Regions from separate parts of the Bacillus sp. YH3-2-B2 genome, predicted to be linked through region 3. Evidence: riboswitches for the same ligand, from Rfam matches in the RefSeq annotation. Region 3 holds a riboswitch; each other region holds the start of a gene.
The links. Region 3 has a riboswitch for S-adenosylmethionine ahead of ACWJJX_RS06005 (5-methyltetrahydropteroyltriglutamate--homocysteine S-methyltransferase). Riboswitches for the same ligand answer to the same signal wherever they lie in the genome.
Positions count from the first base shown of each region.

Region 1 (2,194 bases), on a different contig from region 3:
CGGAGCGAGGCGAAGCTGCTGTATCTCAATTATCCGAATAATCCGACCGGTGCTGTGGCGACAGAGGCGTTTTTTGAGGAGACGGTCGGTTTTGCGGAACAAAACGGCATTTGTGTCGTTCATGATTTCGCGTACGGAGCCGTCGGTTTTGACGGGCATAAACCGCTGAGCTTTTTGCAGACGGAAGGCGCAAAGGAGACGGGAATCGAAATCTATACCTTGTCCAAAACGTATAATATGGCGGGCTGGCGGGTCGGATTTGCCGTCGGAAACGCTTCTGTTATCGAAGCGATCAACCTTTATCAGGATCATATGTTTGTCAGCCTGTTTCCCGCGGCGCAGCAGGCGGCCGCAGCCGCTCTTTTAGCGGATCAGGCATGCGTCGCAGCGCAAAATGACAGATATGAATCGAGACGCAATGCATGGATTGAAGCCTGCCGCGGTATCGGCTGGGATGTGACGGCTCCGGCGGGCTCCTTTTTTGCATGGCTCCCTGTGCCCGACGGTTATACGTCACAGTCGTTTTCAGATCTGCTGCTCGAGAAAGCGGATGTCGCCGTCGCTGCCGGAAACGGGTTCGGAAAATGGGGGGAAGGCTATATAAGAGTCGGTCTTCTGACAAGTGAAGAAAGACTTAAAGAAGCTGCGGAACGGATCGGGAAACTGAATCTTTTCACCTGAAAAAGCATTGACATATCAGGATAACAATGCGATAATTCAAAATACTTTATAAAATCATTATTCTTATCAAGAGCAGGCAGAGGGACGAGCCCGATGAAGCCCGGCAACCGACTGATAAAGCACGGTGCTAATTCTTGCAGCAGGAGCTGAGAGATAAGATTCGGACATAACACGAAGCCTCTTTCTGCTCATACGGAAGAGGTTTTTTTATGTTTTGTGAAAGAAAGAGAGGCGTTCACGCATGAGCGAAGTATTGGCAACATATCTTCTGACAGACACAACGGACAGTGAAAAGCGGGCGGAACAGATTGCGGCGGGGCTGACGGTAGGCTCCTGGACTGACCTGCCCCTGGTGAAGCAGGAACAGCTCAGAAAACATAAAGGCCGGGTCGTAAAAGTTGAGGAGAAAGAAGGAACCTCAGAAAACGAAACACAATCCGTCATCACCATCGCCTATCCTGAGGCGAACTTTTCAAGAGATATTCCGGCCGTCCTGACGACGGTATTCGGAAAGCTGTCACTGGACGGAAAAATAAAATTGACTGATCTTGAATTTTCCGAAGGGTTTAAACGCTCCCTTCCCGGGCCGAAATTCGGTATATACGGCATCCGCAAACTGCTGGGCGAATTTGAAAGACCGCTTCTGATGAGCATATTTAAAGGCGTGATCGGACGGGATCTCGCCGACATTAAAGAGCAGCTCAGACAGTTGGCGCTCGGCGGCGTGGATCTGATTAAAGATGACGAAATTTTCTTTGAAAATGAACTGGCTCCGTTTGAAACCCGCATTATCGCAGGAAAACAAGTCCTGAAGGAAACCCGGGAGGAGACGGGGCATAAAACGCTGTATGCCGTAAACCTTACGGGAAGGACCGCTGAACTGCGGGATAAAGCGAGGCGCGCGGCAGAACTCGGGGCGGACGCGCTTTTATTGAATGTGTTCGCTTACGGTTTAGATGTGATGCAGAGCCTTGCCGAAGACAGGGAAATCCCGCTTCCGATCATGGCGCATCCGGCAGTCAGCGGCGCGTTCACATCATCTCCCGTTTACGGCTTGTCGCATGCGCTTTTGCTCGGCAAGCTGAACCGCTATTGCGGCGCTGATTTCAGCTTATTTCCGTCACCTTACGGATCCGTTGCTCTTCCGAAGGAGTCCGCGCTTGCAATCCATGATGAATGTGTAAAAGACGATGTCTTTCATCCGTCGTTTGCCGTCCCGTCAGCAGGCATTCACCCCGGTATGGTGCCATTGTTGATGCGCGATTTCGGCATCGATCACATCATCAATGCCGGCGGTGGCATTCACGGCCATCCGAAAGGAGCCGAGGGCGGCGGAAAAGCGTTCCGCGCCATCATTGATGCGGTGCTTGAAGCGCAGCCGATTGAAGAAAAAGCCGCGTCGTGCAAAGATCTTCAGCTCGCATTAGACAAATGGGGAAGGGTGGAAGCCGTATGACCCGCACACCGCTGATTATTTGTGATTTCGACGGCACGGTCACCGTGAACGACAACA
Region 1 covers NZ_JBSJQE010000001.1:435,505-437,698, forward strand. Annotated here, with positions in the region: gene ACWJJX_RS02405 (aminotransferase class I/II-fold pyridoxal phosphate-dependent enzyme) at 1-681, shown strand, start outside; SAM riboswitch class I at 742-841, shown strand; gene mtnW (2,3-diketo-5-methylthiopentyl-1-phosphate enolase) at 923-2,137, shown strand; gene mtnX (2-hydroxy-3-keto-5-methylthiopentenyl-1-phosphate phosphatase) at 2,134-2,194, shown strand, end outside.
Region 1: another riboswitch for S-adenosylmethionine. It lies ahead of mtnW (2,3-diketo-5-methylthiopentyl-1-phosphate enolase); the one in region 3 lies ahead of ACWJJX_RS06005 (5-methyltetrahydropteroyltriglutamate--homocysteine S-methyltransferase).

Region 2 (2,194 bases), 610 kb from region 3:
CTCGTATGTGGCCGTCCACAGCTCGGTTATATCAACGTTCGGGAACCATTTTTCAAACATTTGTGATCACCTCTGCTTCTACCTGTTTGTCTTTGATGAACCGGATCACGTTTTCTACTTCTTTTTCCTGACCGTCAATATGAATGAATAATGAACCGTAGGCTCCGTCCTTCGTCTGTGAAATTTTCCCCTGCAGAATATTGACGTCCACATCAAAGTTTCGGATCATTTCCGTAATGAGGGGCTGCTCGGCGGCCTGCCCGACAAATGAAAGCTGAATCGTTTTCCCTGTCGCTGTTTCCTGCAGAAAATGCTGGATGGTTTCTTTCGTCTCTTCCGGTTCTGTCACCTGCTGAACGAAACGCTTGGTCATCGGTTCGCGCGGGTTTCTGAAAACTTGGAGTACTTCGCCTTCTTCAACGACTTTCCCGTTTTCCATGACGGCGACTCTGTTGCAGATTTTTCGGATGACGTGCATTTCATGGGTAATGAGCACGATCGTCAGACCGAGTCTGTCATTTATATCGGATAAAAGATCCAAAATTGAATCGGTCGTCTGCGGATCGAGCGCTGATGTCGCTTCATCGCACAGAAGGACTTTCGGATTATTGGCGAGCGCCCGGGCGATGCCGACACGCTGCTTTTGACCGCCGCTCAGCTGCGACGGATAAGATTTTTCTTTCCCCTCTAATCCGACCAGTTTAATCAATTCATCAGCGCGGCGGACCCGTTCGCTTTTTTTCACGCCGGCGATTTCCAGCGGGAACATAATGTTCTCCCGGACGGTGCGCGACCACAGAAGGTTAAAATGCTGGAAGATCATGCTGATTTCCTGGCGCGCTTTTCTCAGCCCGCGGCTGCTTACTTTATTTAATTCCGTCCCCGCGACTTCCACGGTTCCCGACGTCGGCTTTTCAAGGCCGTTCAGGAGACGGATTAAGGAACTTTTACCAGCTCCGCTATATCCTATAATTCCAAATATTTCGCCCTTTTTGATATCAAGAGTGACATCTTGGACAGCATTGACATCCCCATGCTTCGCTTTGTAAATTTTTGAAACATTTTGAAGATGGATCAAAGCAATCACCCGCCTTACACTATTCTAAGAAATCTTCCGGGTTTCTCCGCAAAAGAAAAGCCTTTCTGCAAAAATGAGCAGAAAGGCTTATTGAAAAAGGCCTTTCTCTCATCTTTCAAAGCAGACCGCTTCGAGTGAATTGGCACCATTTCAACATTGTTGATGGTTGCCGGGCTTCATAGGGCACTTCCCTCCACCTCTCTTGATAAGAGAAAACATATCGTATTTTCGTCCGGAAATTCTTACTGTAGAATAGCACGGCGAATGATAAAAAGTCAATAAAATAAATATTGGAAGCTATTGTCACATAGTAGATTGGCAGTTACGGCCGTTTACTGATCGCCTGAAAAAATCCGTTTGTCAGCCAGAGGATGGCCTCCAGCTTCAGCAGGGCTCTGAATGATCCTTTCACTTTGAGTTTTCCGCTTTGGATAAGCTTTTGCAAAGAGACATCACCATGCAGGAGATGGATGATTTCCGTCTGGTTTCCGTAAAAGGTCAAATTAGATTTTTCCTTTGAAGCCGACGTTTTTCTCATTTCTCCCTGTCCGTTAATTGAGACCGTTAAGGCTTCTGTTTCTCCTTGGAATGTAATCAGCAGCGTTGAGGCGTTTAATAGCGGTTTCAAAAACAGATGCTGTCCGTCATTCTCTGAAACTTCTATTTTCTCCACTCGTATAACCTCCCGTTTTAATGGCCATACATACACTTTCTCTTTTTAACGGACAGAACCCTTTATAAACCGCACGACATTTTCCTGTAAATATTGTCACATCGGGAACGTTTGCGATGTTTTTTGTTTAATCAGCTCATATAAATAGGAAACGGAGCGGAAGGCGTATCCTTTCTCAACAAGCTCTCCGCCTTTAAACAGCAAAAAGCACGGAACGCCTTCAATCTGATAGGCTTTGGCGAATGCGGGGGAATAATTCACGTTGTTTTTATAGAAGGCGGCGCCGGGCAGCATTTCTTCGACGACAGTAAGCATTTTGGACGCCAGCTGGCATGTGCCGCAAAACGGGGTGTACAAATACAGGAGATAAACGTCATCCTGAATCGATTCGAGTTCATTTTCTTGGAGTTCTTTCATGATTACCACCTCAGGTCGTTCTTTTT
Region 2 covers NZ_JBSJQE010000002.1:824,483-826,676, reverse strand. Annotated here, with positions in the region: gene ACWJJX_RS09140 (methionine ABC transporter permease) at 1-60, opposite strand, end outside; gene metN (methionine ABC transporter ATP-binding protein MetN) at 53-1,078, opposite strand; SAM riboswitch class I at 1,184-1,290, opposite strand; gene ACWJJX_RS09130 (SCP2 sterol-binding domain-containing protein) at 1,401-1,751, opposite strand; gene ACWJJX_RS09125 (thioredoxin family protein) at 1,848-2,168, opposite strand; gene ACWJJX_RS09120 (toprim domain-containing protein) at 2,171-2,194, opposite strand, start outside.
Region 2: another riboswitch for S-adenosylmethionine. It lies ahead of metN (methionine ABC transporter ATP-binding protein MetN); the one in region 3 lies ahead of ACWJJX_RS06005 (5-methyltetrahydropteroyltriglutamate--homocysteine S-methyltransferase).

Region 3 (2,194 bases):
TTTCTTCAACCCATAGTCATTTTTACGGAAAATGACGTTATTTTTTAAAAAAGTGACAATTGTTTGAATACTTTTCGTTTGTTTTTTCGTACAATAATAATACCAAAACTTTTTTTGGGAGGTATGTAAAATGATGCTACTTATTTTCGCTGCTTTGACAGGGTATCTTGTTTTCTCTTTCAGTAAGGACAACCGCCGGAAAACGCCAAAGACAAGCCCGCTGGTGACAGCTGCCGACACGAATAACATCATTGATTTAAATGCGATCCGTCAAAAACGCCGGATGCCGCTATCATAAAAACGACAGCTGCCGCAAAATCGGCAGCCTTTTTTTATGCACCCGGCCGATATGAAACCTTCCGCCTCCTTTTTTCGTACAACATAAAAAAGGAGTTTTTTTATGTACCATTTTTACATCAAAGAGCGAATGTTTACGATTAAGAATCGTTTTCAAGTGTTTCTTGAAAGCGGAAAAGAAGTCTACAATGTTGAAGGAAAGCTGTTTTCATTCGGTGATGAACTGAAGCTGACTGATTTGGACGGCCGCACGCTCGCCAGCGTCAATCAGAAACTGATGTCGCTCGTTCCCCGTTACGAGATTTCCGTCAGCGGCAAACCCGTCTGCCAAGTCATCAAGAAAGTCACGTTTTTCAAACCGAAATTTGAAATTTCCGGACTCGGCTGGGATCTTACCGGCGATGTGTGGGGCCGGAATTTTCAAGTGACAGACGGAAAATCAAACCGGATGACCGTCACCAAATCATGGATGAGCTGGGGCGATTCCTATCATTTGCAGATTGAAAAGGAAGAGGATATTGCTCTTTGTCTTGCGATCGCCATCGTGATAGATATGATTCTATTTGAGGGTGACAAATAAAAATATTTATCGAAATATATTGACAATATAAGATAATATACTAAGATTAAGAGTATTACAGTTTATTCTGAAAAATAGCATATTTCCTTATCAAGAGAGGTGGAGGGACTGGCCCTATGATACCCGGCAACCGCTGTTCAGCAGAATGGTGCTAAATCCTGAAGATAAGGTTGAGATTTGCGGACGCAAGCTCTTCCCTATCCGAGGGAAGAGTTTTTTTATATTTCATCAGGAAAGAAGGAATCATTCATGTCACAGCAAAACACAGAACAACCATTGCATACTCTTCTAAGAAAAAACCCGCCGTTTCGCGCGGATCAGGTCGGAAGCCTGCTGCGGCCGGCGGCTGTGAAGCAAGCCCGCCTGCAAAGAGCGGCAGGTGAGATTTCAGCAGAACAGCTGCGCGAAATCGAAAACAGAGAAATCATCCGCAGCGTGGAAAAGCAGAAAGAAACCGGCCTCAATGTCGTGACTGACGGCGAATTCCGCCGTGCCTGGTGGCATTTTGATTTTCTCGAAAATTTAGACGGGGTTGAGGCATTTACGCCTGAAAGCGGCATTCAGTTTCACAACGTACAGACGAAAGCGCGCGGCATTAAAGTAACGGGAGATATTGATTTTTCTCAGCATCCGATGCTCGAAGATTATAAATTCCTGCACAGCATTGCTGGCGATGCTGTTCCGAAAATGACCATCCCAAGTCCGAATATGCTGTTTTTCCGCGGAAAATTGGAAAAAGCGGCCTACCAGAATGATTACAAACAATTTCAGCACGATGTGTCAAAAGCGTATAAAAAAGCGATTCAGGCTTTCTATGACGCCGGGTGCCGCTACCTTCAGCTTGATGACACCGCATGGGCCGTTTTCTTATCTGAAGCGGGGCTTCGTCAGATTGAAGATTTCGGCACAACGCCGGATGAGCTGCGCAAGCTGTTTGCCGCTTCCATTAATGACGCGATCAAGGACCGCCCTGACGATCTGAAGGTTACGATGCATATCTGCCGCGGCAACTTCCAATCCACATGGACGGCTGAAGGCGGCTATGATGCAGCGGCTGAAACGATTTTTGACGGGCTTGACCTTGACGGATTGTTCCTGGAATATGATGATTCCCGCTCCGGCGGCTTTGAACCGCTCCGCTATGTCAAACGCTCTGATCTTCAGCTTGTGCTTGGATTGATTACATCAAAACATGGCGAACTTGAAGACAAGGACGCGATTAAACGCCGGATTGAAGAAGCTTCACAATATGTCAGCCTGGATCAGCTTTGCCTCAGCCCGCAATGCGGATTCGCCTCCACGGAGGAAGGAAACCTG
Region 3 covers NZ_JBSJQE010000002.1:218,246-220,439, reverse strand. Annotated here, with positions in the region: gene ACWJJX_RS06015 (hypothetical protein) at 131-298, shown strand; gene ACWJJX_RS06010 (LURP-one-related/scramblase family protein) at 401-877, shown strand; SAM riboswitch class I at 962-1,048, shown strand; gene ACWJJX_RS06005 (5-methyltetrahydropteroyltriglutamate--homocysteine S-methyltransferase) at 1,127-2,194, shown strand, end outside.

Region 4 (2,194 bases), on a different contig from region 3:
GCACGCTGACGGCTCCGGTGGCTCCGTCTGTTTTAAATGGATTGTGCACGAGCTGGGTTTCCAGCGTCCAATTGTGATTACTCATATGACACGGCCCCCTCTTTTACTTGCTGTAATGCCTGCTTTACATCCCGCTTCAAATCTTCTGCATGTTCAATGCCCACTGAAAAACGCAGCAGGCGGTTGCAGACGCCGTTTGCGATACGGATATCTTCCGGAATGTCCATGTGCGTCTGTGTCGCGGGGTATGTAATAAAGCTTTCCACCCCGCCGAGACTTTCTGCGAAACAGATCGTTTTCAGCGCCTTTAAAAACGGATTGACCCATTCCTCTTTTTGCAGCCGGAAAGACAGCATCCCGCCTTTTCCGGGATATAACACGTCGGCGATTTCCTCTTCCTGTTCTAAAAATTCTGCAAGTTCACGGGCGTTTTCTTCATGACGGCGCATTCTGAGTCCGAGTGTTTTCATCCCTCTCATTAAAAGCCACGAATCAAACGGCGGGAGAACGGCGCCGATCGCATTTTGGTGATTAAACATGATGTCGCCGAGCTCTTCATCCTTAACGACAGCCAGACCGGCAAGGAGGTCATTGTGCCCCGCTAAATATTTTGTGGCGCTGTGAATGACGATGTCCGCTCCCAGTTCAAGCGGGCGCTGGAGCACCGGAGTATAAAACGTATTATCCACAATTAAAAGCAGGCCGGCTTCTTTCGTAATCCGGGCGATTTTTTCAATGTCCGCCTCCTGCATTAACGGGTTTGTCGGCGTTTCAACAAATACCGCTTTCGTGTTTTCCGTTATTTTGGAGCGTAAACAGTCTTCATCGCTGAAATCATCATAAATAAAGCTTAAGCCGTATTTTCTCCATTCGTTTTCAAACAAACGGTACGTGCCTCCGTATAAATCGGAGGATACAATCAATTCATCCCCGCTTTTAAATAAAGCCATAATGGTTTGAATGGCTGCCATTCCCGAGCTGAAAGCAAATCCTCTCGCACCGTTTTCCAACACGGCGATGGCGTCTTCGACGAGCTGGCGTGTCGGGTTTTTCGTGCGCACGTAATCAAAACCTGTAGATTCTCCTATTCCTCTATGGCGGTAAGCGGTGGACAGATAAATCGGCGGACTGACCGTTCCCGTTGCTTCTTCGCTTCTATTTCCAATTTGGGCTAATTTTGTTTCAACATGCTGCGTCATCAGTAAGCACCATCCTTTTTCAAAAATAAAAAAGCCCCCTCTTCATAAGAAGAAGGAGCTTTTCTCTTCCTCTTATCTTCCAAGCATGTGAATCGCTTGCTGGATTTAGCACCTTGGCACTTTGCCTTCCCGCGGCAAAGCAAACCGGTTGCTGAGGTTTCAAAGGGCCAGTCCCTCCACCTCTCGTGATAAGAATATTGTTTTGTATTTTCTGATTGTTCTATATTAACGCACTATAAAATGGATTTCAACAACTTTTTATTTATCTGAACTCTCGCAAGAAGTGCATCTGAAGAAAGAAATTTCTAATAATTCATGGTACAATAGGAAAAAACCATCAAGACAAGACGCGGCCTGGAGGAATGCGAAGTGGCATCAAAAAACGGAATCATTCATGAGAAAACACTTTTCTCCCATGAGCTTGAAGAGGAAATGACCGTTTTGGTCTATCTGCCCGCCACCTTCTCCCCCCTGTATAAATATCATACGGTCATCGCTCAGGACGGCCATGATTATTTCAGATTAGGGAGAATCGGGCGTCAGGCGGAAGAGCTTATGTCAAAAGGGGAAATTGACCGCTGCATCATTATCGGCGTCCCATATAAAAATGTGCGGGAGCGAAGAAACACATACCATCCCGAAGGCTCTAAGTTCGCCTCATATAAACGGTTTATCGCAAATGAGCTCGTTCCTTTTATCGACAAAGAATACCCGACTTATCAAGTCGGATACGGCCGCACCATGATCGGGGATTCCCTCGGCGGAACCGTCTCGCTCATGACGGCGATTGACTATCCGAACATGTTTGGAAACGTCATCATGCAGTCTCCGTATGTTGACGGGCACGTGCTGGATGCCGTCCGGCAGTCGGAGGATCTCAAACAGATTTCCGTTTATCATCAAATCGGAGAAAAAGAAACCGCCGTCCACACGACGGACGGCCAGGTGCTTGATTTCACCGCGCCGAACGAAGAGCTCAAACAGCTGCTGGAAAG
Region 4 covers NZ_JBSJQE010000001.1:286,443-288,636, reverse strand. Annotated here, with positions in the region: gene metC (cystathionine beta-lyase) at 1-85, opposite strand, end outside; gene ACWJJX_RS01610 (methionine biosynthesis PLP-dependent protein) at 78-1,199, opposite strand; SAM riboswitch class I at 1,269-1,394, opposite strand; gene ACWJJX_RS01605 (esterase family protein) at 1,569-2,194, shown strand, end outside.
Region 4: another riboswitch for S-adenosylmethionine. It lies ahead of ACWJJX_RS01610 (methionine biosynthesis PLP-dependent protein); the one in region 3 lies ahead of ACWJJX_RS06005 (5-methyltetrahydropteroyltriglutamate--homocysteine S-methyltransferase).